DNA from 4 places in the Streptomyces sp. NPDC058877 genome. Region 4 is predicted to be linked to each of the others. Evidence: riboswitches for the same ligand, from Rfam matches in the RefSeq annotation. Region 4 holds a riboswitch; each other region holds the start of a gene.
The links. A riboswitch is a leader RNA that binds a small molecule or an ion and turns the genes downstream of it on or off. The one in region 4 is predicted to bind cobalamin.
Positions count from the first base shown of each region.

Region 1: another riboswitch for cobalamin. It lies ahead of ACFW2Y_RS13890 (energy-coupling factor ABC transporter permease); the one in region 4 lies ahead of cobN (cobaltochelatase subunit CobN).
Region 2: another riboswitch for cobalamin. It lies ahead of metE (5-methyltetrahydropteroyltriglutamate--homocysteine S-methyltransferase); the one in region 4 lies ahead of cobN (cobaltochelatase subunit CobN).
Region 3: another riboswitch for cobalamin. It lies ahead of ACFW2Y_RS26680 (ABC transporter substrate-binding protein); the one in region 4 lies ahead of cobN (cobaltochelatase subunit CobN).

Region 1 is NZ_JBHYMF010000046.1:16,507-23,814, reverse strand. Features, by position in the region: gene dhaK (dihydroxyacetone kinase subunit DhaK) at 1-926, shown strand, start outside; gene dhaL (dihydroxyacetone kinase subunit DhaL) at 946-1,581, shown strand; gene ACFW2Y_RS13895 (PTS-dependent dihydroxyacetone kinase phosphotransferase subunit DhaM) at 1,587-2,036, shown strand; cobalamin riboswitch at 2,098-2,332, shown strand; gene ACFW2Y_RS13890 (energy-coupling factor ABC transporter permease) at 2,361-3,056, shown strand; gene ACFW2Y_RS13885 (energy-coupling factor ABC transporter substrate-binding protein) at 3,056-3,511, shown strand; gene cbiQ (cobalt ECF transporter T component CbiQ) at 3,518-4,267, shown strand; gene ACFW2Y_RS13875 (ATP-binding cassette domain-containing protein) at 4,264-5,124, shown strand; gene ACFW2Y_RS13870 (FAD-dependent oxidoreductase) at 5,351-7,308, shown strand, end outside.
Region 2 is NZ_JBHYMF010000006.1:24,077-31,384, forward strand. Features, by position in the region: gene ACFW2Y_RS02780 (FxLYD domain-containing protein) at 1-428, opposite strand, end outside; gene ACFW2Y_RS02785 (chemotaxis protein) at 510-1,604, opposite strand; partial or broken gene ACFW2Y_RS02790 (DUF5701 family protein) at 2,316-2,489, opposite strand; gene metE (5-methyltetrahydropteroyltriglutamate--homocysteine S-methyltransferase) at 2,759-5,083, opposite strand; cobalamin riboswitch at 5,248-5,463, opposite strand; gene ACFW2Y_RS02800 (hypothetical protein) at 5,516-5,896, opposite strand; gene ACFW2Y_RS02805 (hypothetical protein) at 6,577-7,308, shown strand, end outside.
Region 3 is NZ_JBHYMF010000145.1:7,789-15,096, forward strand. Features, by position in the region: gene ACFW2Y_RS26670 (ABC transporter ATP-binding protein) at 1-117, opposite strand, end outside; gene ACFW2Y_RS26675 (FecCD family ABC transporter permease) at 114-1,103, opposite strand; gene ACFW2Y_RS26680 (ABC transporter substrate-binding protein) at 1,220-2,275, opposite strand; cobalamin riboswitch at 2,341-2,521, opposite strand; gene ACFW2Y_RS26685 (cold-shock protein) at 2,577-2,786, opposite strand; gene ACFW2Y_RS26690 (TetR family transcriptional regulator) at 3,168-3,761, opposite strand; gene ACFW2Y_RS26695 (alkane 1-monooxygenase) at 3,877-5,091, shown strand; gene ACFW2Y_RS26700 (MFS transporter) at 5,155-6,492, opposite strand; gene ACFW2Y_RS26705 (NAD-dependent epimerase/dehydratase family protein) at 6,881-7,308, opposite strand, start outside.
Region 4 is NZ_JBHYMF010000007.1:41,174-48,481, reverse strand. Features, by position in the region: gene cobN (cobaltochelatase subunit CobN) at 1-2,414, opposite strand, end outside; cobalamin riboswitch at 2,493-2,626, opposite strand; gene ACFW2Y_RS03225 (cobalamin biosynthesis protein CobG) at 2,707-4,044, shown strand; gene ACFW2Y_RS03220 (precorrin-8X methylmutase) at 4,059-4,694, shown strand; gene cobJ (precorrin-3B C(17)-methyltransferase) at 4,691-6,175, shown strand; gene ACFW2Y_RS03210 (cobalt-precorrin-6A reductase) at 6,166-6,903, opposite strand; gene ACFW2Y_RS03205 (cobalt-precorrin-5B (C(1))-methyltransferase) at 6,916-7,308, shown strand, end outside.

The DNA.
Region 1 (7,308 bases), on a different contig from region 4:
ACCCCGAGTTGACGGTGGACGTGGAGCGACGGGTGGTGATGCGCCGCGACGCGCCGATGGCGGGAAAGGTCGCCCTGGTGTCCGGCGGCGGATCCGGGCACGAGCCCCTGCACGGCGGGTTCGTGGGACCCGGCATGCTGGCCGCAGCTTGTCCGGGGGAGGTCTTCACCTCCCCCGTGCCCGACCAGATGGTGCGGGCCGCGGCTGCCGTCGACAGCGGCGCCGGAGTGCTGTTCGTCGTCAAGAACTACACCGGCGACGTGCTGAACTTCGAGATGGCCGCCGAGCTGGCCGAGGACGAGGGGATCCAGGTCACCAAGGTGCTCGTCGACGACGACGTGGCGGTGACGGACAGCCTGTACACGGCGGGCCGGCGGGGCACCGGGGGAACGCTGTTCGTGGAGAAGATCGCCGGTGCGGCTGCCGAAGAGGGCGCGCCGCTGGAACGGGTGGAGTCACTCGCCCGTCGGGTCAACACACGGTCCCGTTCCTTCGGGGTGGCCCTGAGCGCCTGCTCCACCCCCGCGAAGGGCAGTCCGACCTTCGACCTCCCCGCGGGGGAGATCGAGTTGGGGATCGGCATCCACGGCGAGCCGGGCCGCGAGCGGCGGGCGATGATGACCTCGCGGGAGATCGCGGACTTCGCGGTCGACGCGGTCCTGGACGACCTCCGCCCGACCGGACCCGTGATCGCCCTGGTCAACGGCATGGGCGCGACTCCGCTGCTGGAGCTGTACGGCTTCAACTCGGAGGTGCACCGGGTGCTGGGCGAGCGGGGCGTGCCGGTGGTCCGGACGCTCGTCGGAAACTACGTGACGTCGCTCGACATGGCCGGCTGCTCGGTCACCCTGTGCGAGGTCGACGAGGAGCTGCTGCGCCTGTGGGACGCTCCGGTGCAGACGCCGGCGCTGCGCTGGGGCCGGTGAGACGGGAGTGGGGAGCAGCATGACGGAGACCACAAGGACCATGGACGCCGGTTTCCTGGTGCGTTGGCTGGCAGCGGTGTCCGATGACGTCGACCGCGAGGCGGATCGGCTCACCGAACTGGACTCGGCGATCGGGGACGCCGACCACGGTGTCAACCTCAAGCGGGGGTTCACCGCCGTGACGGAGGCGCTGGCGAAGGAGCCTCCGTCGACTCCGGGTGCCGTGTTGATCGCCGCCGGACGGCAGCTCATCTCCACGGTCGGCGGCGCCTCGGGGCCACTGTACGGGACGCTGCTGCGGCGCGCCGGAAAGGCCTTGGGAGGGGACGGGGAGGTCACCCGGGCACGGTTGGCGGAGGCGCTCGACGCCGGCGTGGCCGCGGTGGCGCAGCTGGGGGGTGCGCGGGTAGGTGACAAGACGATGCTGGACGCGCTCGTACCGGCCGTGGTGGGACTGCGGAGCTCGTTCGAGGCGGCACGGGCCGCGGCGGAGGGGGGTGCCCTCGCCACCGTGCCCCTCCGGGCGCGCAAGGGGCGGGCCAGTTATCTCGGGGAACGGTCGATCGGGCACCAGGATCCGGGGGCCACCTCCTCGGCGCTGCTGTTCGCCGCCCTTGCCGACGTCGCGTACGCGGGGACGGGGGCGGGGACGTGAGTCGGGTGACCGGAGGCGCCGAGGCCCCGGCCGCTTCCGCTCCTTTCCCCTCGCCCCCGGCGCCGGTCGGCATCGTGCTGGTGTCGCACAGCGCCGCGGTCGCTGCGGCGGTGGCCGAGTTGGCCCGGGGGCTCGCGGGCGGGAGTGCGGCGCCGGTGCTGGCGGCCGGCGGGGCTCCGGACGGTGGCCTGGGGACGAGTGCCGAGCTGATCTGCAGGGCGGCGAAGGACGCGGACCGGGGGGCCGGAGTCGCGCTCCTGGTCGATCTGGGCAGCGCGGTCCTGACCGTCAAGGCCTTGCTCGCCGAGGGTGACGAACTGCCGGAGCGGTCCAGGCTGGTGGACGCTCCGTTCGTCGAGGGGGCGGTCGCCGCACTGGTCACGGCGAGCGCCGGCGGGGATCTCGACGAGGTGGCGGCGGCGGCCTCGGAGGCGTACTCCTACCGCAAGGGGTGAGGGCGAGGGGGGCTCCGGAGGCGTGTGCGCGGAGTGAGCGGAGGGCCGCACCGGGTGGTGGTCGTGTTGTGATCCAGCAGGTCAACACACTACTGTCACAGGGCCTTGGTGTACGGGAAACCGGTGCAGTACCGGTGCGGCCCTCGCCACTGTGATCGGGAGGTCCGGCTCCATCCTCCGGGGGAAGTCCCGGGGGAAGCCACTGGACCGTTGCGGGAGACCGCTGCGGTGTGGGAAGGCGGAGTCGGGCCGCATGACCGTCAGCCAGGAGACCGGCCAGGGTGCGTTGTCCATCCACGAGGTGCTGGAGAGGGTCTTCCCACCATGCATATAGCCGAGGGGTACCTACCCCCCGTGCACGCTGCCGCCTGGGGCGTCGCAGCTGCTCCGTTCGTCGTCCACGGGGTTCGCGCGCTGACCCGCGAAGTCCGGTCGAATCCTGATTCCACCCTGTTGCTCGGCGCGTCGGGCGCCTTCACCTTCGTCCTGTCGGCGCTCAAGCTTCCTTCGGTGACCGGGAGTTGTTCCCATCCGACCGGTACGGGGTTGGGTGCGATCCTGTTTCGGCCGCCGATCATGGCGGTGCTGGGAACGATCACCCTGCTCTTCCAGGCCCTGTTGCTCGCGCACGGGGGCCTGACCACGCTCGGGGCGAATGCCTTCTCCATGGCGATCGTCGGCCCTTGGGCGGGGTACGGGACGTACCGGTTGGTGCGGCGGTTCGGTGCTCCGCTGATGGTGGCCGTGTTCTTCGGCGCCTTCGTCGCCGACCTCTCCACGTACTGCGTCACCAGCGTGCAGTTGGCCCTGGCCTTCCCGGACCCCGGGAGCGGTGTGCTGGGGGCACTCGCCAAGTTCGGCGGGATCTTCGCCGTGACCCAGATCCCCCTCGCCGTCAGCGAGGGCCTGTTGACGGTGCTCGTGATGCGGCTGCTCACGCAGTCCAGCAAGGGCGACTTGATCCGGCTCGGCGTCCTCGGAAGGACGCGTGTGCAGCGGCAGGAGGAGGCGGTCTCGTGATGAGTCGCAACACGAAGATCAACGGTCTGCTGCTGCTCGTCGTCGCCGCGCTCGCGGTGCTGCCCCTGGCGCTGGGCCTCGGCGACCACAAGGAGGAGCCGTTCTCCGGTTCCGACGGTGAGGCCGAGAGCGCGATCACCGAGCTCCAGCCGGACTACGAGCCGTGGTTCAGCCCGCTGTACGAGCCCCCGTCCGGTGAGATCGAGTCGGCGCTCTTCGCGCTCCAGGCGGCGATCGGCGCCGGAGTCCTAGCGTACTACTTCGGTCTGCGGCGGGGCCGCCGCCAAGGTGAGGCCCAGGCTCGGGCCGGCGTCTCCGCCCCGACCGAGGACACCGCCCTGCGGAGCGCACGGGCGGACGACGCGGCGGCGGACGGCGGGGCCGCAGACCGGGACGGCCGGGCACCCGCCCCGTCCGGCACCGGTGCGCCGTCCTCCGACGGACCGGGTGCGTAACCGCCGATGCTGCCGATCGACGCGGCGGCGCACAGCAGTCGCTGGCGCCACCGCCACCCGGCCGAGAAGGCGCTGCTCGGTTTCGGTCTGACGCTGTGTGCGGTGTGTCTGCCACCGTGGCCGGGCGCGCTGCTCGTGGCGGCGGCCACGCTCACGGTCCTGCTCGGTCCGGCCGGGGTGCCGGGTCGCCAGTTGTGGCGGGCGTTCCGCGTTCCGTTGGGCTTCTGTATCACCGGGGCCGTTCCCCTGCTCTTCGAGGTCGGTGGGGCGCGGGGGTTCGTGGCCCTCGCCCCCGACGGTCCGGTGCACGCGGGCGAGCTGCTGTTGCGGACCGCCGCAGCCTCGCTCGGAGTGCTGCTGTTCGCGTTCACCACGCCGATGTCCGACGTGCTGCCCCGGCTGGTCAGGGCGGGGGTGCCGGCGCCCGTGGTGGACGTGGCGCTCGTGATGTACCGGATCGTCTTCCTGCTGCTCGACTCGCTGTCCAAGATCAGACAGGCCCAGGCGGCACGGCTCGGGCACACCACCCGGGCCGCGACCTGGCGCTCCCTCGCAGGGCTCGGCGCGACCGCGTTCGTGCGGGCCTTCGACCGGGCACAGCGGCTGCAGTCGGGGCTCGCCGGCCGCGGTTACGACGGCACGCTGCGGGTGCTGGTGCCGGGCCGGGCCGTCGCTCCGCGGTTCCTCGCGGCGACGGGAGCGCTCCTCGCGGGGCTCGTCGCCCTCACCCTCGTACTGGAAAGGTTCCTCCCGTGACGTCTTCGATCCCCGTCGTGGAGCTGGTGGAGGCGGGATTCGCCTACGAGGACGGGCCCGCGGTCCTGTCCGGGGTGGACTTCGCGGTGGCCGAGGGGCGCGCGATCGCGCTCCTCGGGCGGAACGGCAGCGGCAAGACGACACTGCTGAGGCTGCTGAGCGGGGGGCTGCGCTGCGGTGGCGGTGCGCTGCTCCTGGACGGCACCCGGGTGACGTACGACCGGAAGGGGCTGACCCGGCTGCGGAGCACGGTGCAGTTGGTCGTGCAGGATCCGGACGACCAGTTGTTCGCGGCCTCGGTCGCCCAGGACGTGTCGTTCGGTCCGATGAACCTGGGGCTTCCCGAGGAGGAGGTGCGGCTGCGGGTGCGGGAGGCGCTGGAGGCGCTGGACATCGTGGCCCTGGAGGACCGGCCGACGCACCTGTTGTCGTACGGGCAGCGGAAGCGCGCCGCGATCGCGGGTGCCGTGGCGATGCGGCCCCGGGTCCTGATCATGGACGAGCCCACGGCCGGGCTCGACCCGCACGGCCAGGAGAGGCTCCTGGAGACCCTCCACCGGCTGCGGGAGGCGGGGACGACCGTGGTGATGGCGACGCACGACGTGGACCTCGCGCTGCGGTGGGCGGACGAGGCGGCGGTGCTCTCCCCGGCCGGCCTGCGCACCGGTCCGGTCGCCGAGCTCCTCTCGGACGACGCCCTGCTGGACGCGGCCCGGCTGCGCCGGCCGTGGGCGACGGCCGTGACGCGCCTGCTGCGGTCCCACAGCCTGCTGGGCGTGGACGCGGAGGCGCCCAGGACCCCGGAGGACCTGGAGGCGTGGGTCGGGCCGGAGGTGCCGGTGCCGCGACGGTCCTGAGCCGCCCGCCCCGCGCGGGCCGTCCCGGGCCGTGCACCCGCCCCGTACGGACCGTCCGGGTGGCGCGGCACATCTCCTGAGGGTGGACCGCCGGTGCCGGTCGGTGTGGGCCCCATGAGCTACTGAGTAGTAGAAATCACTCCTCCATCCTTCTGCAACTAGTTGCAGAAGGCGTGTCGGGTCACCTAGAACTGAGGTCGACGACCCCTGCGCGAGGAGACGCCCCATGACCCCGTACCCGCACCTGCTGAGCCCGCTCGACCTCGGGTTCACCACCCTGCCCAACCGGGTGATCATGGGCTCGATGCACGTCGGCCTGGAGGAGACCGAGCACGGCTTCGAGCGCATGGCCGCCTTCTACGCCGAGCGCGCCCGCGGCGGCGTGGGCCTCATCGTCACGGGCGGCATCGCCCCCAACGAGGCCGGCCGCCCCTGGGACGGCGGGGCCAAGCTGACCACGTCGGAGGAAGTCGCCGAGCACCGCCTGATCACCGATGCGGTACACGCCGAGGGCGGGCGCATCGCCATGCAGATCCTGCACTTCGGCCGGTACGCCTACCACCCCGGCCTCGTCGGCCCCAGCCCGATCCAGGCCCCCATCAGCCCCTTCGTGCCGAACGAGCTGACCGACGCCGAGGTGGAGCAGACCGTCGAGGACTACGTCCGCTGCGCCGAGCTCGCCAAGGAGGCCGGGTACGACGGCGTCGAGGTGATGGGTTCCGAGGGCTACCTCATCAACGAATTCATCGCCTCCGCGACCAACCGGCGGACCGACCGTTGGGGCGGCTCGTACGAGAACCGCGTCCGCTTCCCGCTGGAGATCGTCCGCCGGATCCGCGAGCGCGTGGGCGAGGACTTCATCCTCGTCTACCGCCTCTCCATGCTGGACCTCGTCCCCGGCGGCTCCACCCTGGAGGAGGTCGTCCAGCTCGCCAAGGAGATCGAGGCCGCGGGCGCGACCATCATCAACACCGGCATCGGCTGGCACGAGGCCCGCATCCCCACCATCGCCACCTCCGTGCCGCGCGGCGCCTACACCTGGGTGACGAAGAAGCTGATGGGCGCCGTCTCCGTGCCGCTCGTCACCTCCAACCGCATCAACACCCCCGAGGTGGCCGAGGAGATCCTCGCCGACGGCCGCGCCGACCTGGTCTCCCTGGCCCGCCCGTTCCTCGCGGACCCCGCCTTCGTCGCGAAGGCCACCGCGGACCGCGCCGACACGATCAACACCTGCATCGGCTGCAACCAGGCCTGCCTCGACCACACCTTCAGCCTGAAGATCACCTCCTGTCTGGTCAACCCGCGCGCCTGCCACGAAACCGAACTCGTCCTCTCCCCCACCCGCCTCGCCAAGCGCGTCGCGGTCGTCGGCGCCGGCCCGGCCGGGCTCTCCTGCGCGGTGTCGGCCGCCGAGCGCGGGCACGCCGTCACGATCTTCGACGCCGCCGCCGAGATCGGCGGTCAGCTGAACGTCGCGAAGCAGGTTCCGGGCAAGGAGGAGTTCGACGAGACGCTGCGCTACTTCCGCGTCCAGCTCGCCGAGCACGGCATCGAAGTCCGCCTGAACACGCACGTCTCCACCGCGGACCTGGAGGGCTACGACGAGGTCGTCGTGGCCACGGGCGTCACCCCCCGCACGCCCGGCATCCCGGGCGAGGACCACCCGAGCGTCCTCAGCTACCTCGACGTGCTGCGGGACGGCGCGCCGGTCGGCGAGCGGGTCGCGATCATCGGCGCGGGCGGCATCGGCTTCGACGTCGCCGAGTTCCTCACGGACGGCGGCGAGGGCGCGAGCCAGGACCCCGAGACGTACTTCCGCCAGTGGGGCGTCGACACCTCGTACGAGAACCGGGGCGGGCTGCGCGCGCCCGAGCGCAACGCGCCGCCGCGCCAGGTGCACCTGCTCCAGCGCAAGACGTCCAAGGTCGGCGCAGGCCTCGGCAAGACGACCGGCTGGATCCACCGCACCGAACTCAAGCACCGCGGCGTCACCATGGTGGCGGGCGTCTCGTACGACCGGATCGACGACGCGGGCCTGCACCTCACGATCGACGGGGAGGCACAGCTCCTGCCGGTCGACACGATCGTGCTGTGCGCCGGCCAGGAACCCCGCCGAGGCCTGTACGAGGAGCTGCTGGCGGCAGGCCGTTCGGCACACCTCATCGGCGGTGCGGACGTCGCCGC
Region 2 (7,308 bases), on a different contig from region 4:
GCGACTCCGCCGGCATCCGTTCGGGGCTTGCCGGTCAGGGCCACCTCGCCCAGGGCGTTCCCCCGGCCCTGCACGTCCTGCAGCGCCTCCTCGGCCGCACGGCGCGAGCGTTCCACCTCGGCCCCGATCGACGCCTTGCGCGAGGCCTCCCTGGCGGACGCGGAGGCGGCGGCCGACGAGGCGGACGCCCGGGCCGACTCGATGGCCGCGGAGGCTGAAGAGGCGAGTGCGGAGGGGGGCATTCCACTGAAGGAGTCGGTGACGGGGGCGGTCGGGCGCTCGCTGAAACTCGGTCCGCTCGTGTCGTCGCCGTCGGATCCGCAGGCGACGACGGTCACCGCACCGAAGCCCATGAGGACGACGGAGGCGGCTGCGCGCACGGCGCGGGAGCGGACCGGGCGGCTGAGCCGCTCGGGTGAGGGGTTCACGGTCGCGTCTTCTCGGTAGGGGACGTCACGGGTGGTCCTGCCGGGGCCGGTCGTCTCGGGACCGGCCCCTTCGGACGGCGGTCAGTACCGCAGCACTCCGGCGATGTGCCCTTGTGCGGCCAGTGCGTCGTCGGGTACGAAGAGGATCTCGGCCCCCCTCTCCAGGGCCTGCTCGACGATCTCGTCGACCATGTCGTCCCGCGCTCCGGGCTGGTCGGTCTCGGAGGGCTCCAGGTGGCCTCCCTCCTCCCGTACGACCGTCCGGTAGTGCTCCTCGACGGCCAGCAACCGCACGCGTCCCTCCTGCACGGCCTGCCACACCTCGTCGAGTCCGCCGGCGAACTCCCTTCGGCCCCGTGCCGCCTCCAGCTCGGCGGTGATCGTGGCCGTCGAGGCCGCCTCGCGCGCGGTGCGAACCGGCTCCACGGCCTTGGAGATCGCACCGGCCGGCCCGTCGGCGAGCCCACCGTGCGGGATGGTCACGGTGCCCGGGCCCAGCGGGCCGAGTTCCTCCAGGAGCGCGAGTGCGGCGGTCGAGCCGATCACGTACAGCGGGCGGGGCGCGCGGGCGAGGACGGTGCGCAGCTTGTCGTGCGCCTCGCGCAGGAACCGGCGGGTGGCCTCGTCCTGGAAGGTGCTGGGCAGGTCCCCGACGCGTTGCTCGCGTTCCGCGTCCGGATCTTCAAGGCTCCGTGCGAGCGGGAAACCGTCCCCGGAGTGCTCGGTGGTCCGCTCAGGGGTGCCGTCCCACAGCGAGACCCGGTCGGCCGCCACCGCGAGCGCCCAGTACGGGTGCTCGGCTGCCTGCGCCGCCACGAGGTTGCGGGTGAGGAAGGTGTCGGCGAGCACGACGCGCTCGGGAACGGAGCGGGCGAGCGACCACACGTGGTGTTCGCCCTGGGCCACGAAGATCACCAGGCCGTCTTGCGCGTGGGCCGGATCGACCTCGCTGACGGCTCGTCCCAGCCGGTCGACGATCTCACCGCGCTGCTCGCGCGACACGTCGGGATCGCTCTCCAGCGCCCTCTCCGCCCGAGCCACGAGGTTGCGCAGACGCACGGGGTCCTGCGCGTTCTCCGGCTCGCGGCGGTGGGTCGGCATCAGCAAGGAAAGGGCGGGATAGGGCCGGGGTCGGCGCAGCTCGGCGAGCTGGTCCGAGGTGAGCAGGGGATCCATCGGGTGCCTTCCTGGTGGTGAGGGCGGGCATGGCTGGTGCGGGACGGAGGCGGGGCGCCCGTGTGTGGTGGTGGGGGGCGGTGCGCGGTTCGGTGGGGGCGGGCCGCGCCGGTGCGGCCCGACGGGCCGTTCGGCTGCTTCGTTCTCGTCCTCGCTGCGGGGCGAGGCTTTGAGACCGGTGTCGCCGTGCGGTTGCACCGCTGCCGTCGACTTGCCGTCGGTGACCTCAGCCGCCGCGATCGTGGCCGCGCCGGATCCGGGCTTCACGGAACCGGTCGTCTGCCGACGGAACCGGTCGCCGAGGTCGGACCGGCCGAGCCCGTTCACGGGGCCGTCGATCGCAGATCCGCTCGGGAGGCCGGGGCAGGGGACGAGGAACGGCATGGTGAAGACCGCGTCCCACACCGCTCCGGTCGCCGCGCTGGAGTGCACGGTGTGGCCGTCGGGGTCGCCCGTGGGCCCGCCCGTCGTCACCCCTGACGACCGCCGGGCCGTCGAGGTGCACGACGTGGCTCCCTCGGAGTTCCCGCACCGTCCTGGAGGTTCCGTCCGTCACGTGGGCGCCGTCGTATCCGATGGCGATGAACTCACCCACTTCCGCCTCCTCGGTCCGGCGCCCTTCCTGAGGATCGCGGCATGGGGCGATTCCATGTGAACGGGGACACATAGACGAGCTTGACCCGATATGCAGGAAGGCGCGACTCGATCCGAAACGAAGCCGGGTTTGCCGTCACGGTCGAGCAGCGGCGCGAGGGCAGAGGTGGGAACGCGACTCGGGTCGACGGCGAGCAGGACGTCGCCCGTGTCCCCATGGGCGCGCTCGGCGAAGGCGCGCAACTCGGCGGCGGAGATCCCGGCGAGCTCGTGCACGCCCAGCTCGATCAGACGTTTGGCCTGGGCGGTGAGCGGCGGGAGCGGTGTGAGAGTGGTGGGGGCGGTGGTTCCGGACTGGTGTCGGACGTCGCTTCGGGCACGTGAGTCCTCCGGGTCGCTGTTCGCGGCAAGCCCCTGGGGCAACGCGGGGCGTCACCCGATCGTTCCCGTGATCGGCGTTGGACGTGCACCTTCGCCTGAAGCGGCGTGCGCCCCGAAGGGGGCACCCTTCGAGGACGTCCGGGCCGGACGACGATGCGTTCGGCCCGGACCTCGGGGCATCAACCGTTGTGGGCCGGCAGCTCCTCCCTGACCGTGCGGGCTGCGGCAACGAGGTTTTCCAGGGAGGCGCGGGTCTCCGGCCAGCCGCGGGTCTTGAGGCCGCAGTCGGGGTTGACCCACAGGCGCTCGGCCGGGATGGCGTCCAGGCCCTTGCGCAGGAGCACGGCGACCTCGTCGACGCTCGGGACGCGCGGGGAGTGGATGTCCCAGACCCCCGGACCGGCCTCGCGCGGGTAGCCGTGCTCGGCCAGTTCGTCGGCCACCTGCATGTGGGAACGGGCCGCCTCCAGGCTGATGACGTCGGCGTCGAGGTCATCGATGGCCCGGACGACGTCGCCGAATTCCGCGTAGCACATGTGCGTGTGGATCTGGGTGTCCGGTCGTACGCCACTGGTGGTCAGCCGGAAGCATTCGGTCGCCCAGGCCAGGTAGGCGGGGTGGTCGGCGGCGCGGAGCGGCAGGGTCTCGCGGAGCGCCGGCTCGTCGACCTGGATGACCGGCGTTCCGGCCGCCTCCAGGTCGTTCACCTCGTCGCGCAGGGCCAGCGCCACTTGCCGGGCGGTGTCACCCAGCGGTTGGTCGTCCCGCACGAAGGACCACGCGAGCATCGTGACCGGACCGGTCAGCATGCCCTTGACCGGCCTGGAGGTCTGCGACTGGGCGTACGTCGTCCAGCGCACCGTCATCGGTTCGGGGCGGGAGACGTCACCGGCGAGGACGGGCGGACGGACGTAACGGGTGCCGTAGGACTGGACCCAGCCGTGCTGGGTGGCGATGTAGCCGGTCAGCTGCTCGGCGAAGTACTGCACCATGTCGTTGCGTTCGGGCTCGCCGTGCACCAGGACGTCGATGCCGGTCTTCTCCTGGAAGGAGATGACCTCGCGGATCTCGTCCTCGATGCGGCCTTCGTATCCGGCGGTGTCGATCCGGCCGGCCCGGAGGTCGGCACGGCTCGCACGGAGCCCGCCGGTCTGCGGGAAGGAGCCGATGGTCGTGGTCGGCAGCAACGGCAGCCCTAGATGCGCGCGCTGTGCCGCGGAGCGCTCGGCGTACGGCTGGGAGCGCCGTCCGTCCGTGTCGGTGATGGCCGCGGTACGGGCACGGACCGCGGGGTCACGGGTGAGGGCGGAGCCGGCTCGTGAGGCGAGGTCGGCGCGGTTGGCGGCCAGCTCGGCGGCGATCGCACCGGTGCCTTGGGCGAGGCCGCGGGCGAGGGTGGCGACTTCGGTGCTCTTCTGACGGGCGAAGGCCAGCCAGCGTCGGATCTGGGGCTCGATGTCGCGCTCCGCGGTCGCGTCCAGGGGGACGTGCAACAGGGAGCAGGACGCGGCGACGTCGACCCGGTCGGCCAGCCCGAGGAGGGTGGCCAGGGTGGCCAGGGACTTCTGGTGGTCGTTGATCCAGACGTTGCGGCCGTTGACGACGCCTGCGACCAGGCGCTTGCCGGGCAGTCCGCCGATCGCGGCGAGGTCGTCCAGGTTCGCGGCGGCGGAGTCGGTGAAGTCCAGGGCGAGGCCCTCCACCGGGGTGGCCGCGAGCGCCTTGAGGGCATCGCCCAAGCGGTCGAAGTACGAGGCGACGAGCAGCTTGGGCCGGTCGGTGGCACGGCCCAGATCACGGTAGGCACGGACGGCGGCGCTCAGCTCGGCCGGGGTGCGGTCCTGGACCAGGGCGGGTTCGTCCAGCTGGACCCATTCGGCGCCGGCCGCGCGCAGATCGGCGAGTACTTCGGCGTAGACCGGCAGCAGCCGGTCGAGAAGGCTCAGCGGTTCGAAGTCGGCCACGACGCCCGGGGCGGGCTTGGCGAGCAGCAGGTAGGTGAGGGGGCCGACCAGGACCGGTCGGGGGGTGTGACCGAGGGCGAGGGCTTCCTTCAGCTCGGCGACCTGCTTGGTCGAGTCGGAGGCGAAGACGGTGTCCGGGCCGAGTTCGGGGACCAAGTAGTGGTAGTTGGTGTCGAACCACTTGGTCATCTCCAGCGGCGCCACGTCCTGGGTGCCACGGGCCATCGCGAAGTACCCGTCGAGCGCATCCCCCCCGACGGCGGCGCGGTGACGTGCGGGCACGGCGCCGACCATGACACTGGTGTCCAGGACGTGGTCGTAGTACGAGAAGTCTCCCGTCGGCACTTCGTGGATGCCGGCGTCGACCAACTCCTGCCAGCGGGAGCGGCGGAGGCCGGCCGCCGTCTCCCGGAGGGCATCGGCGGTGGCACGGCCCTTCCAGTAGCTCTCGACGGCCTTCTTCAGTTCGCGGTTCTGACCCTGGCGGGGATAGCCGTACACGGTGGCTCGTGCTGCCGTGGCCACGGGTTTGGCTGTCACGGAACTCTCCTTCGCGAGATGTGTCCACAACATCCCGGAGACGGGAGACGGACGCGAAGGAGCCACAGGCGGTGCGGACCACCGGGCGGGAAACGCCGGATGTGCCGCTCGCCGTGTACGCCGACCCGCCCACGAGGTCACCGGGATGTCCGCGCACGGCATACGACCGTGCGTGGGCAACGGGCAGGTCTTCGGACTCGCGGGCACGTCCTCCTGGCGGAGGAAACCTACTGGCCGTCGCTTCCCAGGGCCGTTGTCCGGTCCCAGTGCGTATGACGGCGGTCGTTCCCGCTCACCGCTGCGGGGCAGTCCCGGATTCCCACCGGGTTCCCTCTTACGACGCCTACCGCCATGGGGGTCCCCATGCCGTTCAGGCCATGGGGCGGGACGGGGCGAACCAGCTGCGAGTGCCAGCCTAGGACGTGCGATCGCTCAGCGGCGAGGTTTTCCAACATGCGGACGCAAGAACGAGGTGGCTCCGTAATCGACGACGCCCTGCGGTACGAGTACGGCCGCGCGGGAGCCCAGCGTCGTTCGTGCCGTGGCGCATACGGTGCATGGGGGCGCACGGCCGAGAGCCTCACGGAGACCGGGGCGGTGGAGATGCTCCTGGCGCTGGACGCCGTGGGTCAGACGAAGACCGGCGTGCTCGATCAGGAAGCCGGTGGCGGCGAACGGCTCCACCGGCTGGCCGCTCTTCCTGCTCTCCACGACGACCTCGGCCACGAACGCCGCGGCCTGCTCCTCGAACGCCTCGGACGTCGGGGCACCGCGCACGGGTGTGAGCCCGGGGTCTTCGGCTCCGCCGTTCACGGTGTCGTCGACACGGTGAAACCTGGGGTGCAGACCCGTCCGCTCGTTGCGGTGCCCACGAGGTCAGGACACCGGGCGCTGGCTGACGGGCCGTCCGACATGCGCGTCGTCGGCGGGCCGGCTGAGCGCCGGTACCTCGCCGAGGAAGTCTCCGCTCGAGCAGGTCTTGGTCGCTTTTGCGCTCTTGAGCCCCGCACCACCCAGGCATGATCTGAGGGCAGCACCAGGACTGCATCTGCGACGGTTCTGCTGCCTTGGCCGTCTGGCCAAGCCGCTCGTACCAGTGGCTCCGTTGAGCGCCCGAACGAGAGCCTCATCCTCCACGAACTGCGCCACATCGTGGGTCCCTGGTCTACGCGACTCACTGGGGAGTCCCCGCACCAATGGAGTTCCGACGTGGTGGAATTGATCTGAAGATCCGAAATGGACCGGGGGTTTCCCTCTACAATCAGGCGGGACGCCGGATCCGGTTGAGGGGGCTGTGCGGAGTGTCGCTGAGGGATGAGGCCGAAGAGGTCGTTGTCCGTGTGACAGAAGGGCACGCTGTCGTGTTCGGTGCTCCCCGTGGGGAGAACGGCTCGCGATGGGGGCGCTGGGTGGCTGGCCTCACCTCCAGCGAGTGGGCAGCTGTCGTGCGGACCTTGGATCCTGCGGTCCGGGTGTTCGTCGAGGCTCGGCGCGTGACCGGTCATCTGGTCGAGATCGATCCGCTCTCCCGCAAGTTGATGGAGACGGGGAAGTTGATCGTCGAGGAGGGCGGCTGGATCCAGAGCAGCATCCGCAACGACCGGGGGCAGGTGGCACGTCTGCTGCGTGTTCGTGGCACCACGGCCATCTCTGCCTTGTCGGGTGGGGCGGCCGTTCTGGGTGCCATCGCAGCTCAGGTTCAGGCGGCCGAGATGGCCCGGGACATCAAGGCCATCCGCCAGCGGGTGGATGAACTGGCCCAGCGCATGCAGTCCGACCAGATCGGTGCTGCCGAGAATGTCTTCGAACAGGTTGAGGACCTGGTGGCACGGCTGCGTGCTCATGGGGAGCGTGGTGTTGAGGCGAGTGACTTCTCGGTCACGAGGAGCAGTCTGGGTGATGTGAGTCGTAAGGGTCTTCGCCATCTCGGGGACGCGATGGCGCGGCTGGAGGATGTTGGGAAGGGATCCTTGCGCCGGGTGCACAAGGGCCTGAGCCAGGGGGCTGTGGACGAGGTGGAGCTGCACCTCGATCTGATGACGCAGTGTTACGTGGCCACGGTCCAGTTCGGGCTCGCCCAGATCGCCTTCGACTATCACGGGGGAAAGCCTGACGTTGCCAGGACCAGGTCCGAGCAGATCGCCACGTCCCTCTCGGGGCTCCGTGACGGGATTGAGGACGTCCATGGCAGGCTCGGCCGGGTCGACGAGCACGTCCGGGCCAGG
Region 3 (7,308 bases), on a different contig from region 4:
CGGGACGAGCCGGACGCTGACCCCGTCGAGGACGAGGACGTCGCCGGCCCTGCGCGAAACCCGATCGGCGCCGAGTCCGGTGCCGGCGCTCGCCCGCCCGCCCGCGGTTTCGGTCATCGGGTGCTCCTGGTGCGGTACAGGACGAGGACGAAGGCCGGCACGCCGATCAGCGAGGTGAGCACGCCCACCGGCACCTCCTGTGGATCGAGCACCGTGCGGGCGAGCGTGTCGGCCCAGACCAGGAAGACCGCCCCGGCCAGGGCCGTGATCGGCAGGAGACGGGCGTGTCCGGGCCCCGCGAACGCACGGGCCGCGTGCGGCAGGACGAGGCCGACGAAGCCGATCGCACCTGCGGCGGAGACCAGGGCGGCCGTCAGGAGGGCGGTGACGCACAGCAGGACGAGCCGGGTCCGCACGACGGCGACGCCGAGGGAGGCGGCGGCCTCCTCTCCGAAGGCGAAGGCGTCCAGGGTCCTTGCGTACCCGCCGCAGACGAGCAGGGCCGCGGCGAGGACGGCGAGGCACGTCCCCACCTCGGTCCAGCCGGAGCCCGCGAGCGAGCCGAGCAACCAGAAGAGCACTCCCCGGGTGGTCTCGGCGTCGGCAGCGGTCATGACGACGAAGGAGGTGAGGGCGGAGAAGAGCTGCATCGCGGCGACACCGGCGAGGAGCACCCGGTCCGTCGAGCCGCCGAGGGTGTGGCTGAGGAGGAGGACGAGCGCGAAGGAGACCACGGCGCCGAGGAAGGCGCCACCGGTGACGGAGAGGAGGCCCCCGCCGACGCCGAGGACGACGACCGCGACCGCGCCGGTCGAGGCTCCGGAGGAGACGCCGAGGACGAAGGGGTCGGCGAGCGGGTTCCGCAGGAGTGACTGCATCACCGCTCCGCAGACGGCGAGTCCGGCTCCGCAGACGGCGGCGAGGAGGGTGCGGGGCAACCGCAGGTCCCAGACGATCCCGTCGCGGATCGGTGAGAGCGTCGAGGTACCGCCGGTGAGGTGTGCGGTCACCACGGACCCGACCTCGCCGACTCCGATGTCCGCCGGCCCGATGGTGATGGCCACGGCCACCGACAGGGTCAGCAGGGCGGACCCGAGCACCATCCACAACAGCGCCCCGGGCCCGGTCCGGGCTGATGGCGGAGCGTCTCCGCTCGCCCCGCCGGGGGCTCCGAAGGCTCGACCGGGAGCGTCGGCGACCTCGCTCCGGGGGTGCGCGGTCACCCGGCGAGACCGTACGAGCGGAGCGCAGCCGCCACCTTCTCGATGCCCTCGACCGTGCGGAGGGTGGGATTGAGCGCCTGACCGCTGAGCAGGACGTACCGCTTGTTCTTCACCGCCGTCATGTTCCGGGTGACGGGGTCGGACTCCAGGAATTCGATCTTCTTGGCGGCGCTCTCGGCCGACTGTGCCCGGCGGGTCAGATCGCCGATCACGAGGACGTCGGGGTCACGGTCCGCGACGGTCTCCCAGTTGACCTGGGGCCACTCCTCGCGGGTGTCGTCGAAGACGTTCTTCGCGCCGAGCGCGTTCGTGACGATGCCGGGGGCCCCACAGCAACCCGCCGCGTAGGGTGCCTCCGCGTCGGAGTACCAGTAGAGGACGGTGGCATCGGTGAAGTCGGCCGCCGCCGTGGCGCCGGTCACCCTGGCCTTGAGCTCGGCGACGAGCGCCTCGCCCCGCTCCGGGACCGCGAAGACCTCTGCCAGGTCCCGGATCTCGTCGTAGACCGTCTCCATGGTGAGCGGGCGGGTGCGGACCCCGTCGCCGTCGCCGCTGTTGTCCTTGCCGACGCAATCGGTGGGCGAGAGGTAGGTGGGGATGCCGAACTGCTCGAACCGCTCGCGGGTCGCGACGCCGCCCTCGCCGAGGGTGTACGCGAAGGAGGCGGCGGCGAAGTCGGGTTCGACGTCGAGGACCTTCTCGAAGGAGGGGTAGCGGTCGGCGAGTCGCGGAACCTTCGCGTTCTCCCGTTCCAGGCCCTTCAACACCGGGTCCGTCCAGGTCGCGGTGCCCACCATGCGGTCGGCGAGGCCGAGGGAGAGCATGATCTCCGCTGCGCCCTGGTCGAGGGCGACGGCGCGCCGGGGCGTCCGGTCGACGCGGACCGGTCGGCCGCAGTTGTCGTCGAGGGCCACCGGACGGGCGTGCTCCGAGGTGCCCGTACCGGACGGAGCGGCGGCGGACCCGCCGCCGCAGGCGGTGGCCGTCGCGGCGAGGAGGACGATGCCGGCGAGGGCGGGCAGGGCGGAGCGGACGGGGGGTGCGAGCGGCACGGGAACTTCCTCTGCGGCCACGGCTCATACGCGGAGCCTGTCGTACGGTGCTCCCCGGACGGCTGCGTGCCGCCGGGGCCGCCAGCAGGTCTTCGGACTCGGGGTCAGCCGGACGGAGCGCCTTCCCGGGCCCGTCGTGCTGCCCAGTGGCCGATGCGCCGCCCGTCGCCCTCACCGCTGCGCGTCAGTTCCGGTCTCGCACCGGATTCCCTGACCCGTGCACGTACCCGCTCAGGTGCGTACAAAGGTGCGACTGGCTTCGGCACAGTACCACCGGGCCTCGGGCGCACACCGACCCCCGTCAGACGCGCAGTTCCTTCGCCTCGAAGCGGCCCTCGCCGAGGACCAGGACGAAGGTGACCTGCTGCCCCTCGGAGAGGACGCGGTCCTCGCCCTCGATGTCCTCGGCGCTGAAGTAGACCTGCTCCTCGGAACCCACCGGGACGACGAAGCCGTACCCGCCGAGACGGTTGAAGGACCGCACGAACCCCTTGCTCCTGCCTTCCACCACGACCTCCTCATCACCGGCGGCGCGACGGAACGGGCCTCGGGCGCCGGACCCGTCCGGCACCGATCGGCCGGCCGTCGGCCGCGCCCGCGCCTCAGGTGAGGTGTACCCCGCCGCCCCGCCCTTTCGCCACCGACGCCCCGTGGGCGGAACACCTTCGAACATCTCGTAGAATGTTCAACAGAGGTCCGCTGTCGGAGATCCCCCGTGTCCGACAGCGGACCTCACCTGTTCCCGGTGGCACCGGGAACGGACGGCGAACACCCGCGAGCCGCACGACGCCCCGCACCCTCGCCGACCGCGGGGAGCGGGGCGGGTCGGCCGGGGAAGGACCGGTTCGGCACCCGGACCGCGCCGAGCCACCCCTTCAGCCGCCCGGGCCGCTCAAGCGCCACCGGGGTACGCGATCCTCGCGGTGATCCTGGCGATGCGCCGCGCCGACTCCTCGGGCGCGGCGGCCGGCTGGACGATGTGGCTCACGGTGAGTCGCACGATCGTCTCGACGGCAAGCCCGCGGGACTCCTCGTCCACATCGGGCCAGGCCTCGATCGCGTACGCGTCGAGCATCGCCATCGCCGTGCCGAAGACCGGTTCCGGGCGGGTCGTGAGGTAGGCGAGGAGGTCGTCCTCACCTCCCCGTGCCGCAAGGAGGACGCTCTTGATGAGCGGATTGTCCACGGCCTGCTGAAGCGTGTAGCCGACGCCTGCGGCCGCTGCCGCCTCCAACTCGCCCCGATGGGCGTCGAGTTCACGCTGAATGCCGAGCAGGAAGCCCTCCAGCTCACGCTGGACCAGCGCATTGCCTATGGCGTCCTTCGAGCCGAACTCGTTGTAGAGCGTCTGTCGACTGATGCCGGCGGCCCGTGCGACGGCGGCCATGCGCAGCCCGCCCCACCCTTCGGCGGCGACGAGGCGGTAGGCGGCGTCAAGCACCTGCTCGCGCAGGAGGGACCGAACACTCTCGCGGAAACGTGTCATCGTGCCCCCACTTTATCCATGGGGCACTGTCCAAAGCATTGACGATCAACAGGAAAGACGTCTATCAAATGGACAGAAGGCATGCAAAGTGTCCAACCTCTGTGAGGAGCCGGTCTTGCCCCTGCCCAGCGACTCCCCCGACACGCCGGAAGCGCCCCGAGCCGCCGGCGCTCCCGAAGCACCCGCCGCCTGGCGCGACCCCAAGCGCCACCTCTGGTTGCTCGGTCTGCTCATCCCGGCCTTCCCCTTCCTTTCCTGGGGGTTGACGACCACTACCGGCCTCGGCGTCTTCTGGTGGACCGGTCCCCTCGTCCTGTACGCGATCTTCCCGATCGTCGACCACCTCATCGGCAAGGACTCCGCCAATCCGCCGGACAGCGCGATCGCCCTCCTCGAACAGGACCGCTACTACCGCTGGTGCACCTTCCTCTACCTGCCCCTCCAGTACTCCGGTCTCGTCCTCGGCTGCTGGCTCATCACCCGGGGCGACCTCTCCGCGGTCGACCGGATCGGACTGACCCTCACCCTCGGTGGAGTCGCCGGCATCGCCATCAACACCGCCCACGAGCTGGGGCACAAGACGGAGGCCCTGGAGCGCAGGCTCTCCAGGATCGCGCTCGCCCAGACCTGGTACGGGCACTTCTACGTCGAGCACAACCACGGCCACCACATCCGCGTCGCCACCCCGGAGGACCCTGCGAGCGCCCGGCTCGGTGAAAGCTTCTGGCGCTTCCTGCCGAGGACCGTCCTCGGTAGCCTCACCTCGGCGTGGCGCCTGGAGGAGCGACGCCTCCGACGCCGGGGACGGTCCGTGTGGAGCCCGCACAACACGGTCCTCAACTCCTGGGCCCTGTCGCTCGTGCTCTTCACGGCACTCGCGCTCGCCTTCGGCCCCGGAGTCCTGCCCTACCTCACCGCCCAGGCCGTCTTCGGCTTCTGCCTGCTCGAAGTCATCAACTACACCGAGCACTACGGCCTCAAGCGGGAGCGCACCCCGAGCGGCCGGTACGAGCGCTGCGCCCCGCGCCACAGCTGGAACAGCGACAACGTCGCCTCGAACGTCTTCCTCTACCACCTCCAGCGGCACAGCGACCACCACGCCCATCCCACCCGGCGCTACCAATCGCTGCGCCACTTCGACGAGGCCCCCGAGATGCCCACGGGGTACGCGGGAATGATCGTCCTCGCATATGTGCCCCCGCTCTGGCGGCGCGTCATGGACCCGCGGGTCCTCGCCCACTACGACGGGGACGTGACCCGCGCGAACCTCCAACCGCCCCGTCGGAAGCGGCTCCTCGCACGGTACGGGGCGGCGGCCCCCCGAGGATGAGGCCGGCGCCCTCGCCGAGGGGGGACCCGCCCGTGACCGGACGCAGCGGCCCGGGGCGACGGGTCACCCCTCCTGTCCCCCGGGGGCGGCACCGCGCACCGGCCGTTCGTCGGGATCGGTGTCGGAGCGAAGTCGAACACGGGCGTCCTCGGACGCCTCCTCACGGTCGGAGGGACGACGCGTCCGCCGGTGCTCGAAGACGAACGCGACGAGGGCGGCCACGACGGAGACGAGGCCGCCGGACCAGAGGCCCGCGCGGGCACCGAGCCGTTCGGTGAGCAGACCGACGAGCAGGGCTCCGAGCGGGGTGGTGCCCTGCAGGATCACGGTGTAGAGGGCGAGGATCCGGCCCCGGTAGTGGGGGTCGCTGCCGAGCTGGATGCGATGGTTGGCGGCCTGCAAGAAGTAGACGGAGGCGAATCCGGTGAGCCCGAGCAGACAGGCCGCACCGATGAAGCCCGGCGCCCACCCGGCCGCCGCCTCCAGCACCCCGAAGGCGAGGGCCGCGCCGATGACGGTCCGGGCGGCGGGACGCCCGCTGCGCCGGGTGCCCGCGATGGCCCCCAGGAGGGAGCCGGACGCGAAGGAGGCGGTGAGGAGGCCGAAGGAAGCAGCATCGGCGCGGAACACCGTCTTGGCGAGCAGCGGCAGGGTCAACGGGAAGTTCATGCCGAAGAGGCCGATCGCGGCGACGAGCAGCATCGGCAGGGTGAGGTCGATGCGGGAGGCCGTGTACCGCAGTCCGTCCCTCACCCGCACCTCCTCCCGCCCCGCGGCGCCGTCCGCCACGACACGCCCGCGGTACTCCTCCGGCCGCACCATGCGCAGTCCGGCGACGGTGGCGAGGTAGCTCACCCCGTTCAGCGCGATGGCCCAACCGGTACCGAAAGCGGTGATGAGCAGTCCGGCGAGGGCCGGTCCGGCCACTCGGGCGATGCTGAAGTAGGCGGCGCTCAGCGAGGAGGCGTTGGGCAGCAGTTCGTTGCCCACCAACTCGCCGACGAACGACATCCGGGTGGGGACCTCGACCGCGTTGACGATGCCGACGCCGAGGGCGAGCAACCAGACGTGCCAGAGCCGTACCGTCCCCGTCAGGTCGAGCACGGCCAGGGTCAGGGCCAGGGCCCCCGCCGCCAGGTTGGCGAGGGTGAGGAGCATCCGCTTGTCGTACAGGTCGGCCAGGCGCCCTCCGTAGAGGGTGAGCAGCAGCACCGGGGCGAACTGGAGGGCGGTGACGATCCCCAGGGCCGTGGCGGAGTCGCCGGTCATGCCGAGGACGAGCCAGTCCTGGGCGACGACCATCGTCCAGGTCCCCGCGACGGACACCAGCTGCCCGGCCGCGAAGAGCCGGAAGTTGCGGACGGAAAGGGAGCGGAAGGTGGTCGGCGGAGCCTTCGGCAAGAGCGCGGATCACACCCCGGGTCGTACGGACGGTTTTCGCCCCGCACGGAAGCAGCGGTGCAAGACGCTCGCCGTACCGCCACCCGGTTTATCGATGGCCGTCTTCACTTCCGGAAGAACTCCGTTCCCCTTCTCGCCCAATCCTTTTATCGACACTGCGGCACGGCGCGCCCGCCCTGCTCCGCGCACCCAGGAGAAGGGCCCGGCCGGAAAGCACGGTAAGTGCATCGACAATTCGCACATTACCAAGCAGTCGCTTTTTTCGAATTGAGCGACAGGGGGCAACGGGGTGAACCTCGGCTCCCCTCCGAGGCGCCGTCCCGTTGCCGTGCGCCCGCCGGGGCGACGGGCGGCCCCGAAGGGGGGGAGCCACGTGGCGGAGAAGGGCTCAGGACGCGCCGCCGAGGAGCTTCCGGTACCAGGGCAGGTGATCGGCGAAGTCCGCCCCGAAACCCGGACCGGGGTCGCAGCCCCAGTCCTGCCAGGGCCGCTCGTCGGCGAACCAGTGGTCAACGGCGAGCATGTCGAGGTGGTGGCCCGCGAAGGGGAGGCCCGCGAGCAGCGCCCTGGCCCCGGCGATGTCGACCGCACGGTCCCGGGGCCGCTCCTCCGCACCGTCGACGAGCTCCTCGACTGCGGCGATCAGTTCCGTCACCGGGACCGGCTCGGGGTGGCCGACGTAGTGCGGACCGGCCTGGACCGTCGGTGCGAGGGCCGCGCCGAGCAAGGCGCGCGCCAGTGCCCCGACGTCGATCATGGAGTGCAGCGAGGACCCGCCGTCCAGCGGTCCGGGCAGGGCGGCGAGGAGCCGGGCGA
Region 4 (7,308 bases):
ACGTTGACCAGGCCCCGCAGCGGGGAACCGGACGGGCCGGCCGGGACGAAGCCGCCGTTCAGGGCGTGCACGGCGTGCGCCAGTTCGTCGGTGGTGGCGGCCAGGCGCGGCACGACCTGCTCACAGGCGAAGCGCAGCACGGCCTGCACCTCGGGGCCGTACCCCTCGGGGACGGCCGCCACGTCCCAACCGGCGGCCTCCATCGCCTCGACCAGCTCGCGGGCCTTCGCCTCGGCCTCGTCGGCGGTGGTGCGGGTGGCGGCCGACTCGTCCAGCCCCAGCGCCTCGCGCAGCCCCGGCAGGGCCTGCGTCCCGCCCCAGATCTGGCGGGCACGCAGGATGGAGAGCACCAGGTTGACCCTGGCCTCCCCGACCGGGGCGCCACCGAGGACGTGCAGGCCGTCGCGGATCTGGGCGTCCTTGACCTCGCACAGCCAACCGTCGACGTGCAGCAGGAAGTCGTCGAAACCGTCGTCCTCGGGGCGCTCGTCGAGACCGAGGTCGTGGTCGAGCTTGGCGGCCTGGATCAGGGTCCAGATCTGGGCGCGGATCGCGGGCAGCTTCGCCGGGTCCATGGAAGAGATCTGCGCGTACTCGTCGAGCAGCTGCTCCAGGCGCGCGATGTCGCCGTACGAGTCGGCGCGGGCCATCGGGGGCACCAGGTGGTCGACGAGGGTCGCGTGCACGCGCCGCTTGGCCTGGGTGCCCTCGCCCGGGTCGTTGACGAGGAACGGGTAGACCAGGGGCAGGTCGCCGAGGGCCGCGTCGGGGCCGCAGGCGGCGGACAGACCGGCGTTCTTGCCCGGCAGCCACTCCAGGTTGCCGTGCTTGCCCAGGTGGACCATGGCGTCGGCGCCGAAGCCGCCGTCCTCGGCGCGGGCGGCGATCCAGCGGTAGGCGGCCAGGTAGTGGTGGGACGGCGGGAGGTCGGGGTCGTGGTAGATCGCGATCGGGTTCTCCCCGAAGCCGCGCGGCGGCTGGATGAGGACCAGCAGGTTCCCGCGCCGCAGGGCGGCGAGGACGATGTCGCCCTCGGGGTTGCGGGAGCGGTCCAGGAACATCTCGCCCGGCGGCGGGCCCCAGTGCTCCTCGACCTCGGTGCGCAGCTCCTCCGGGAGGAGCGCGTACCAGCGCTTGTAGTCGGCGGCGGGGATGCGGACCGGGTTCTTCGCGAGCTGTTCCTCGGTGAGCCAGTCCTGGTCGTGGCCGCCGGCCTCGATGAGGGCGTAGATCAGCTCGTCCCCGTCGCCGGAGACCAACCCGGGCAGCTCCCCCTCCGGCCCGAAGTCGTACCCCTCCGCGATCAGGCGCCGCAGCAGGGCGACGGCGGAGGCCGGGGTGTCCAGGCCGACCGCGTTGCCGATGCGGGAGTGCTTCGTCGGGTACGCGGAGAGGACGAGGGCCAGCTTCTTCTCGGCGTTCGGGACGTGCCGCAGCCGGGCGTGCCGGACGGCGATCCCGGCCACCCGGGCGGCGCGCTCGGCATCCGCCACGTACGCCGGCAGGCCGTCCGCGTCGATCTCCTTGAAGGAGAACGGCACGGTGATCAGCCGGCCGTCGAACTCGGGCACGGCGATCTGGTTGGCCGCGTCCAGCGGGGACAGGCCCTCGTCGTTCTCCTCCCAGGCGGAGCGCGAGCCGGTCAGGCACAGCGCCTGCAGCACCGGCACGTCGAGCGCGGCGAGCGCCCCCGCGTCCCAGGCCTCCTCGTCCCCGCCCGCCTGCGCCTCGGCCGGCTTGGTGCCGCCGGCCGCGAGGACGGTGGTGACGATCACGTCGGCGGTGCGGAGGGTGTCGACGAGCTCCGCCTCGGGGGCGCGCAGGGAGGCCACGTAGAGCGGCAGGGCGCGCGCGCCGGCGTCCTCGATCGCCCCGCACAGGGCGTCGACGAAGGCGGTGTTCCCGCTCATGTGGTGGGCGCGGTAGTAGAGCACGGCGACGGTCGGGCCGGTCTCGTTCCGCGCCGGGCGCTCCAGGGGGCCCCAGGTGGGGGTGGCGGCCGGGGCCTCGAAGCCGTGGCCGGTGAGGAGCACGGTGTCGGAGAGGAAGTGGGCCAGCTGCGCCAGGTTGGCCGGGCCGCCGTGCGCCAGGTAGGCGTGCGCCTCGGTGGCGACGCCGATCGGGACGGTGGAGGCCGCCATCAGCTGGGCGTCGGGGGCCTGTTCGCCGCTGAGCACGACGACCGGCTTTCCGGCGGCGAGGAGCACGTCCAGCCCCTCCTGCCAGGAGCGGAGGCCGCCGAGGAGGCGGACGACGACCAGGTCGACGCCGTCGAGCAGGGCCGGCAGGTCGGCGAGGGGCAGGCGGGAGGGGTTGGCGAAGCGGTACTCGACCGGGCCGTCCCCGGGCGCCGCGGCGTTCGCCGCACGGGCGCTGAGCAGGTCGGTGTCGGAGTGCGACAGCAGCAGGAGCATGGCGAGCTCAGGCCTTCCTCGGGGTTGTCCGCGCCCCGGGTGGTCGTGTGAATGGGGGCCTCCCCTCGCTCGGCCGAAGCCGAGAGCTCGGGGAAGGGAGTTCCTGACTCACCCGTGCCATCGCTGGTACGGGCTCACAGTGGCGGGACCGCGCCGGATTCTCACCGGGCTTCCTCCCCGGGGTCCTGGGACCCCATGCCGGTCTGCATCCTAGATCGTGGCGCCGTCGGGCCCCCAGGGAGCGGGGACGTCGACCGGATCACACCCGGTGGCCGGCCGGTTCCCCGTGGGTATGCTCGCCGCCATGCCGCCCACCCCACCCCCGACGCCCGAAGCGGGCGAGGCCCGCACGCGGGACCGTGGCGACGCCTGCCCGGGAGCGCTGCGCCTGCACGCCGCCGACGACGGCCGCCTGGCCCGACTCCGCCTGCCCGCAGGCCGTCTGACGGCAGCTCAGGTGGAGGTCCTGGCCGGCGCGGCCGACGCCCTCGGCGACGGGCGGATCAGCATCACCTCGCGCGGCAACGCGGAGCTGCGCGGCCTCGCCGAGGACTGCGGGGCACGGCTGGCGGAGCTCCTGGCGGAGGCGGGCCTGCTGCCCTCCCCCACCCACGAACGGGTCCGCAACATCGTGGCCTCGCCCGCTGCGGGCCTCGACGGACTCGGCCACGCCGACGTGCAGTTGTGGGCGCGCGGGTTGGACGCCGCGCTCTGTGCCGAGGCCCGGGCGGCGTCCCTTTCGGGGCGGTTCCTCTTCGTCCTGGACGACGGGCGCGGAGACGTGGCCGGACTGGGCGGCGATGTGAGCTTGATCGCAGAACCGGACGGATCGGTCCTGCTGCGGCTCGGCTCACGGGCCTTCCGGCTCGCCGCCGCGGACGCCGTCCGGGCCGCCCTCACCGCCGCCCTCGCCTTCCTGGACGCCGCCGGGGCCGCCGGAAACGGGGCCTGGCGCCCCCGCGAACTGCCCGACGGGCACCTGCCGGACTGGGCCGACGCCCTGGCACGGGCCGGGATCACGGCCGAGCCCGTACCGGTACCGCCCCTGCCCGCGCCCCGGTCGCCCGAGCCCGGGCCGCTCGGCGACGGTGCCCTGCACGTCCTCGCTCCGCTCGGCCGGCTCACCACCGTCCAGCTGCGGGCCCTGCTGCCGGCCGCCGAGATCCGGCTCACGCCGTGGCGGGGGGTCGTCGTGGTGGGCGTCGCAGCCGCCCCGGCCGCGGACCGCCCCGCCGCCGTCCCGGCCGCCGGGCGAGCCTCCGCCCCCACTCCGGCCGCCGGCGGAAGCACCCCGGTCGGTTCCCTCCCGGCGCGGCTCGCCGAGCTGGCGTCACACGGCCTGCTCACCCGCTCCGACGCACCCGGCGCCCGGGTCACCGCCTGCACCGGGCGGCCCGGCTGCGCCAAGTCCCTCGCCGACGTCCGGGCCGACGCCCCCGCCGCACCCCCCGGACCCCTGCCCGTGCACTTCTCCGGCTGCGCACGCCGCTGCGGACACCCGCACGGCACCTGGATCGACGTCCTCGCCACCGGCGACGACGGCTATCTGGTGGACGGCGTCCCCACCCCCCGCACCTCCCTGACCGCAGCAGTCGCGGCGGCCCGCAGCCTGCCGACCCACACGAGATGAGCGAGAACAACAGGATGTTCGACTACGAGAAGGACGGGACGGAGATCTACCGCCGGTCCTTTGCCACCATCCGCGCCGAGGCGGACCTCGCGGGCCTGCCCGCCGACGTCGCCCAGGTGGCGGTCCGGATGATCCACGCCTGCGGCATGACCGACCTCGTGCAGGACATCGCGTACTCCCCCGGCGTCGTCGCCGGCGCCCGCACCGCGCTCCGCGCCGGTGCCCCCATCCTCTGCGACGCGCAGATGGTCGCCAGCGGCGTCACCCGCAAGCGGCTGCCCGCCGACAACGAGGTGCTCTGCGGCCTCTCCGACCCGGCCGTCCCGGGCCTCGCCGCCGAGCTCGGCACCACCCGCTCCGCCGCCGCGTTCGAACTGTGGCGGGACCGGCTCGAAGGTTCCGTCGTCGCCATCGGCAACGCCCCCACCGCCCTCTTCCACCTCCTGGAGATGATCGCGAAGGGCGCCGGGAAGCCCGCCGCCGTCCTCGGCATACCCGTCGGCTTCATCGGCGCCGCCGAATCCAAGGAGGCGCTGGCCGAGAACGTCCTCGGCCTCGACTACCTGGTCGTACGGGGCCGACGCGGCGGCAGCGCGATGACCGCCGCCGCGCTCAACGCCCTCGCCCACGAAGCGGAGATCCAGCAGTGACCGGCAAGCTCTACGGCGTGGGCCTCGGCCCCGGCGACCCGAACCTGATGACCGTGGCCGCCGTGAAGGCGATCTCCGAAGCCGACGTCATCGCCTACCACTCCGCCCGCCACGGCCGCTCCATCGCCCGCTCCATCGCCGCCGAGCACATCCGCGAGGACCACCTCGAAGAGCGGCTGGTGTACCCGCTCACGGTGGAGACCACGGACCACCCCGGCGGCTACCGGGGGGCCCTGAACGACTTCTACGAGGAGGCCGCGGCCCGCCTCGCCGCCCACCTCGACGCCGGCCGCACCGTCGCCGTCCTCGCCGAGGGCGACCCGCTCTTCTACGGCTCCTACCAGCACATGCACAAGCGGCTCGCCGACCGCTACGACACCACCGTCATCCCCGGCGTCACCTCGGTGAGCGCCGCCGCCGCCCGGCTCGGCGAGCCGCTGTGCGAGGCGGAGGAGGTCCTCACGATCATCCCCGGCACCCTGCCGGAGGACGAGCTGACGGCCCGCCTCGCGGGCACCGACTCGGCGGTCGTCATGAAGCTCGGCCGCACCTTCCCCACCGTGAAGCGGGCCCTGGAACGGGCCGGTCGCCTGGACGACGCGCGGTACGTGGAGCGGGCGTTCATGGCCGGCGAGCGGACGGAGAAGCTGACGGAGGTCGACCCCGCGTCCGTCCCGTACTTCTCGGTCGCCGTGCTGCCCTCCCGCATCGACCAGGAGCCCCCGGTGCGGGAGGCGGGCGAGGTCACCGTGGTCGGCACCGGCCCCGCCGGAGCGCCCTGGCTCACCCCCGAGTCGCGCGGCGCCCTCGTCAACGCCGACGTCCTCGTCGGCTACACCACCTACCTCGACCGGGTTCCGGAGCTGCGGCCCGGGCAGATCCGGCACGGCTCCGACAACAAGGTCGAGTCCGAGCGCGCCGAGTTCGCCCTCGACCTGGCCCGGCGCGGCCGGAAGGTGGCGGTCGTCTCGGGCGGCGACCCCGGCGTCTTCGCCATGGCGACGGCGGTCCTGGAGGTCGCCTGCGAGCCGGCGTACGCGGACGTGCCCGTCCGGGTCCTCCCGGGCGTGACCGCGGCCAACGCCGCCGCCGCGGCGGCCGGCGCCCCCCTGGGCCACGACTACGCCACGATCTCCCTCTCCGACCGGCTCAAGCCCTGGGACGTCATCGAGGCCCGGCTCCGGGCAGCCGCCTCGGCCGACCTGGTCATCGCCCTCTACAACCCGGGCTCCAAGTCCCGCAACCACCAGGTGGCCGCCGCCCGCGACCTCCTCCTCGAACTCCGCTCCCCCCAGACCCCGGTGGTCGTCGCCCGTGACGTGGGCGGGCCGGAGCAGTCGGTCCGGGTGCTGACCCTGAAGACCCTGGAACCCTCCGAGGTCGACATGCGCACCCTGCTCCTGATCGGGTCCTCGCAGACCCGCGCGGTCGAACGGGGCGACGGCCGCACGATCGCGTGGACACCGCGCCGCTACGGCTGACGTCCGCGACTCCGCACCCAGGCGGCGGCCTCCTCGGAGGTCGCCGCCACCGGGACGCCCTCCGGGACCGGGGGGCGGCGGACCACCACGACCGGGATGCCCGCCTCCCGGGCCGCGGTCAGCTTGGGGGCGGTCGCCGCGCCTCCGCTGTCCTTCGTCACCAGGACGTCGACGCGGTGCCGGGCGAGGAGCTCCCGCTCGCCGTCCAGGGTGAAGGGGCCCCGGTCGAGGAGGATTTCGGCGCGGGCCGGCACGGGGACGTCCGGGGCGTCCACCGAGCGGACCAGGAACCACTGCGGGCAGTCGGCGAAGGCGGCGAGGCCCATGCGGCCCGTCGTCAGGAAGACCCGGTCGCCGAGGTCGCCGAGGGCCCGGGCCGCCTCCTCCAGGGTCGCCGCCGAACGCCAGTCGTCGCCCTCCGCCGGGACCCAGCCGGGACGGCGCAGCGCCAGCAGGGGAACATGGACGGTGGCGGTCGCCCGGGCCGCGTTGAAGCTGATCCGCTCGGCGAAGGGATGGGTGGCGTCGATGACCGCGTCCACGGCGTGCTCCCGCACCCACGTCGCCAGCCCTTCGGCGCCGCCGAAGCCACCGATCCGGACCTCCCCGGCCGGCAGGCGGGGACTCGCGACCCGCCCCGCGAGGGAGCTGGTCACCCGGACCTCGCCGTGCAGCAGTCCGGCGAGGGCGCGGGCCTCGGTGGTCCCCCCGAGAATGAGTACGTGCACAGGAGCCCCTCGGTGACGTCAGGCGGCGGGCGTGAGGCCCAACTCAAGCACACCGGCCTCCGCCCGGGCTGGACGACCGGTGCCTGTGCGACGGCGGCCACCACCGCCGCGTACACGGCCCTGTTGACCGGCGGGTTCCCCGACCCGGTGACCATCACCCTGCCGAAGGGGCAGACGCCGTCCTTCGCGCTGACGGCGGAGTCCCTGGCGGGCGGCACCGCCATGGCGGCGGTGGTCAAGGACGCGGGCGACGACCCGGACGTCACCCACGGGGCCGTGATCCGCTCCACGGTGCGGCTGTTGCCGACCGGTTCCGGCGTGGTCTTCCGGGCGGGCCCCGGGGTCGGCACGGTCACCCTGCCCGGGCTGCCCCTCGACGTCGGCGAGCCGGCGATCAACCCGGTG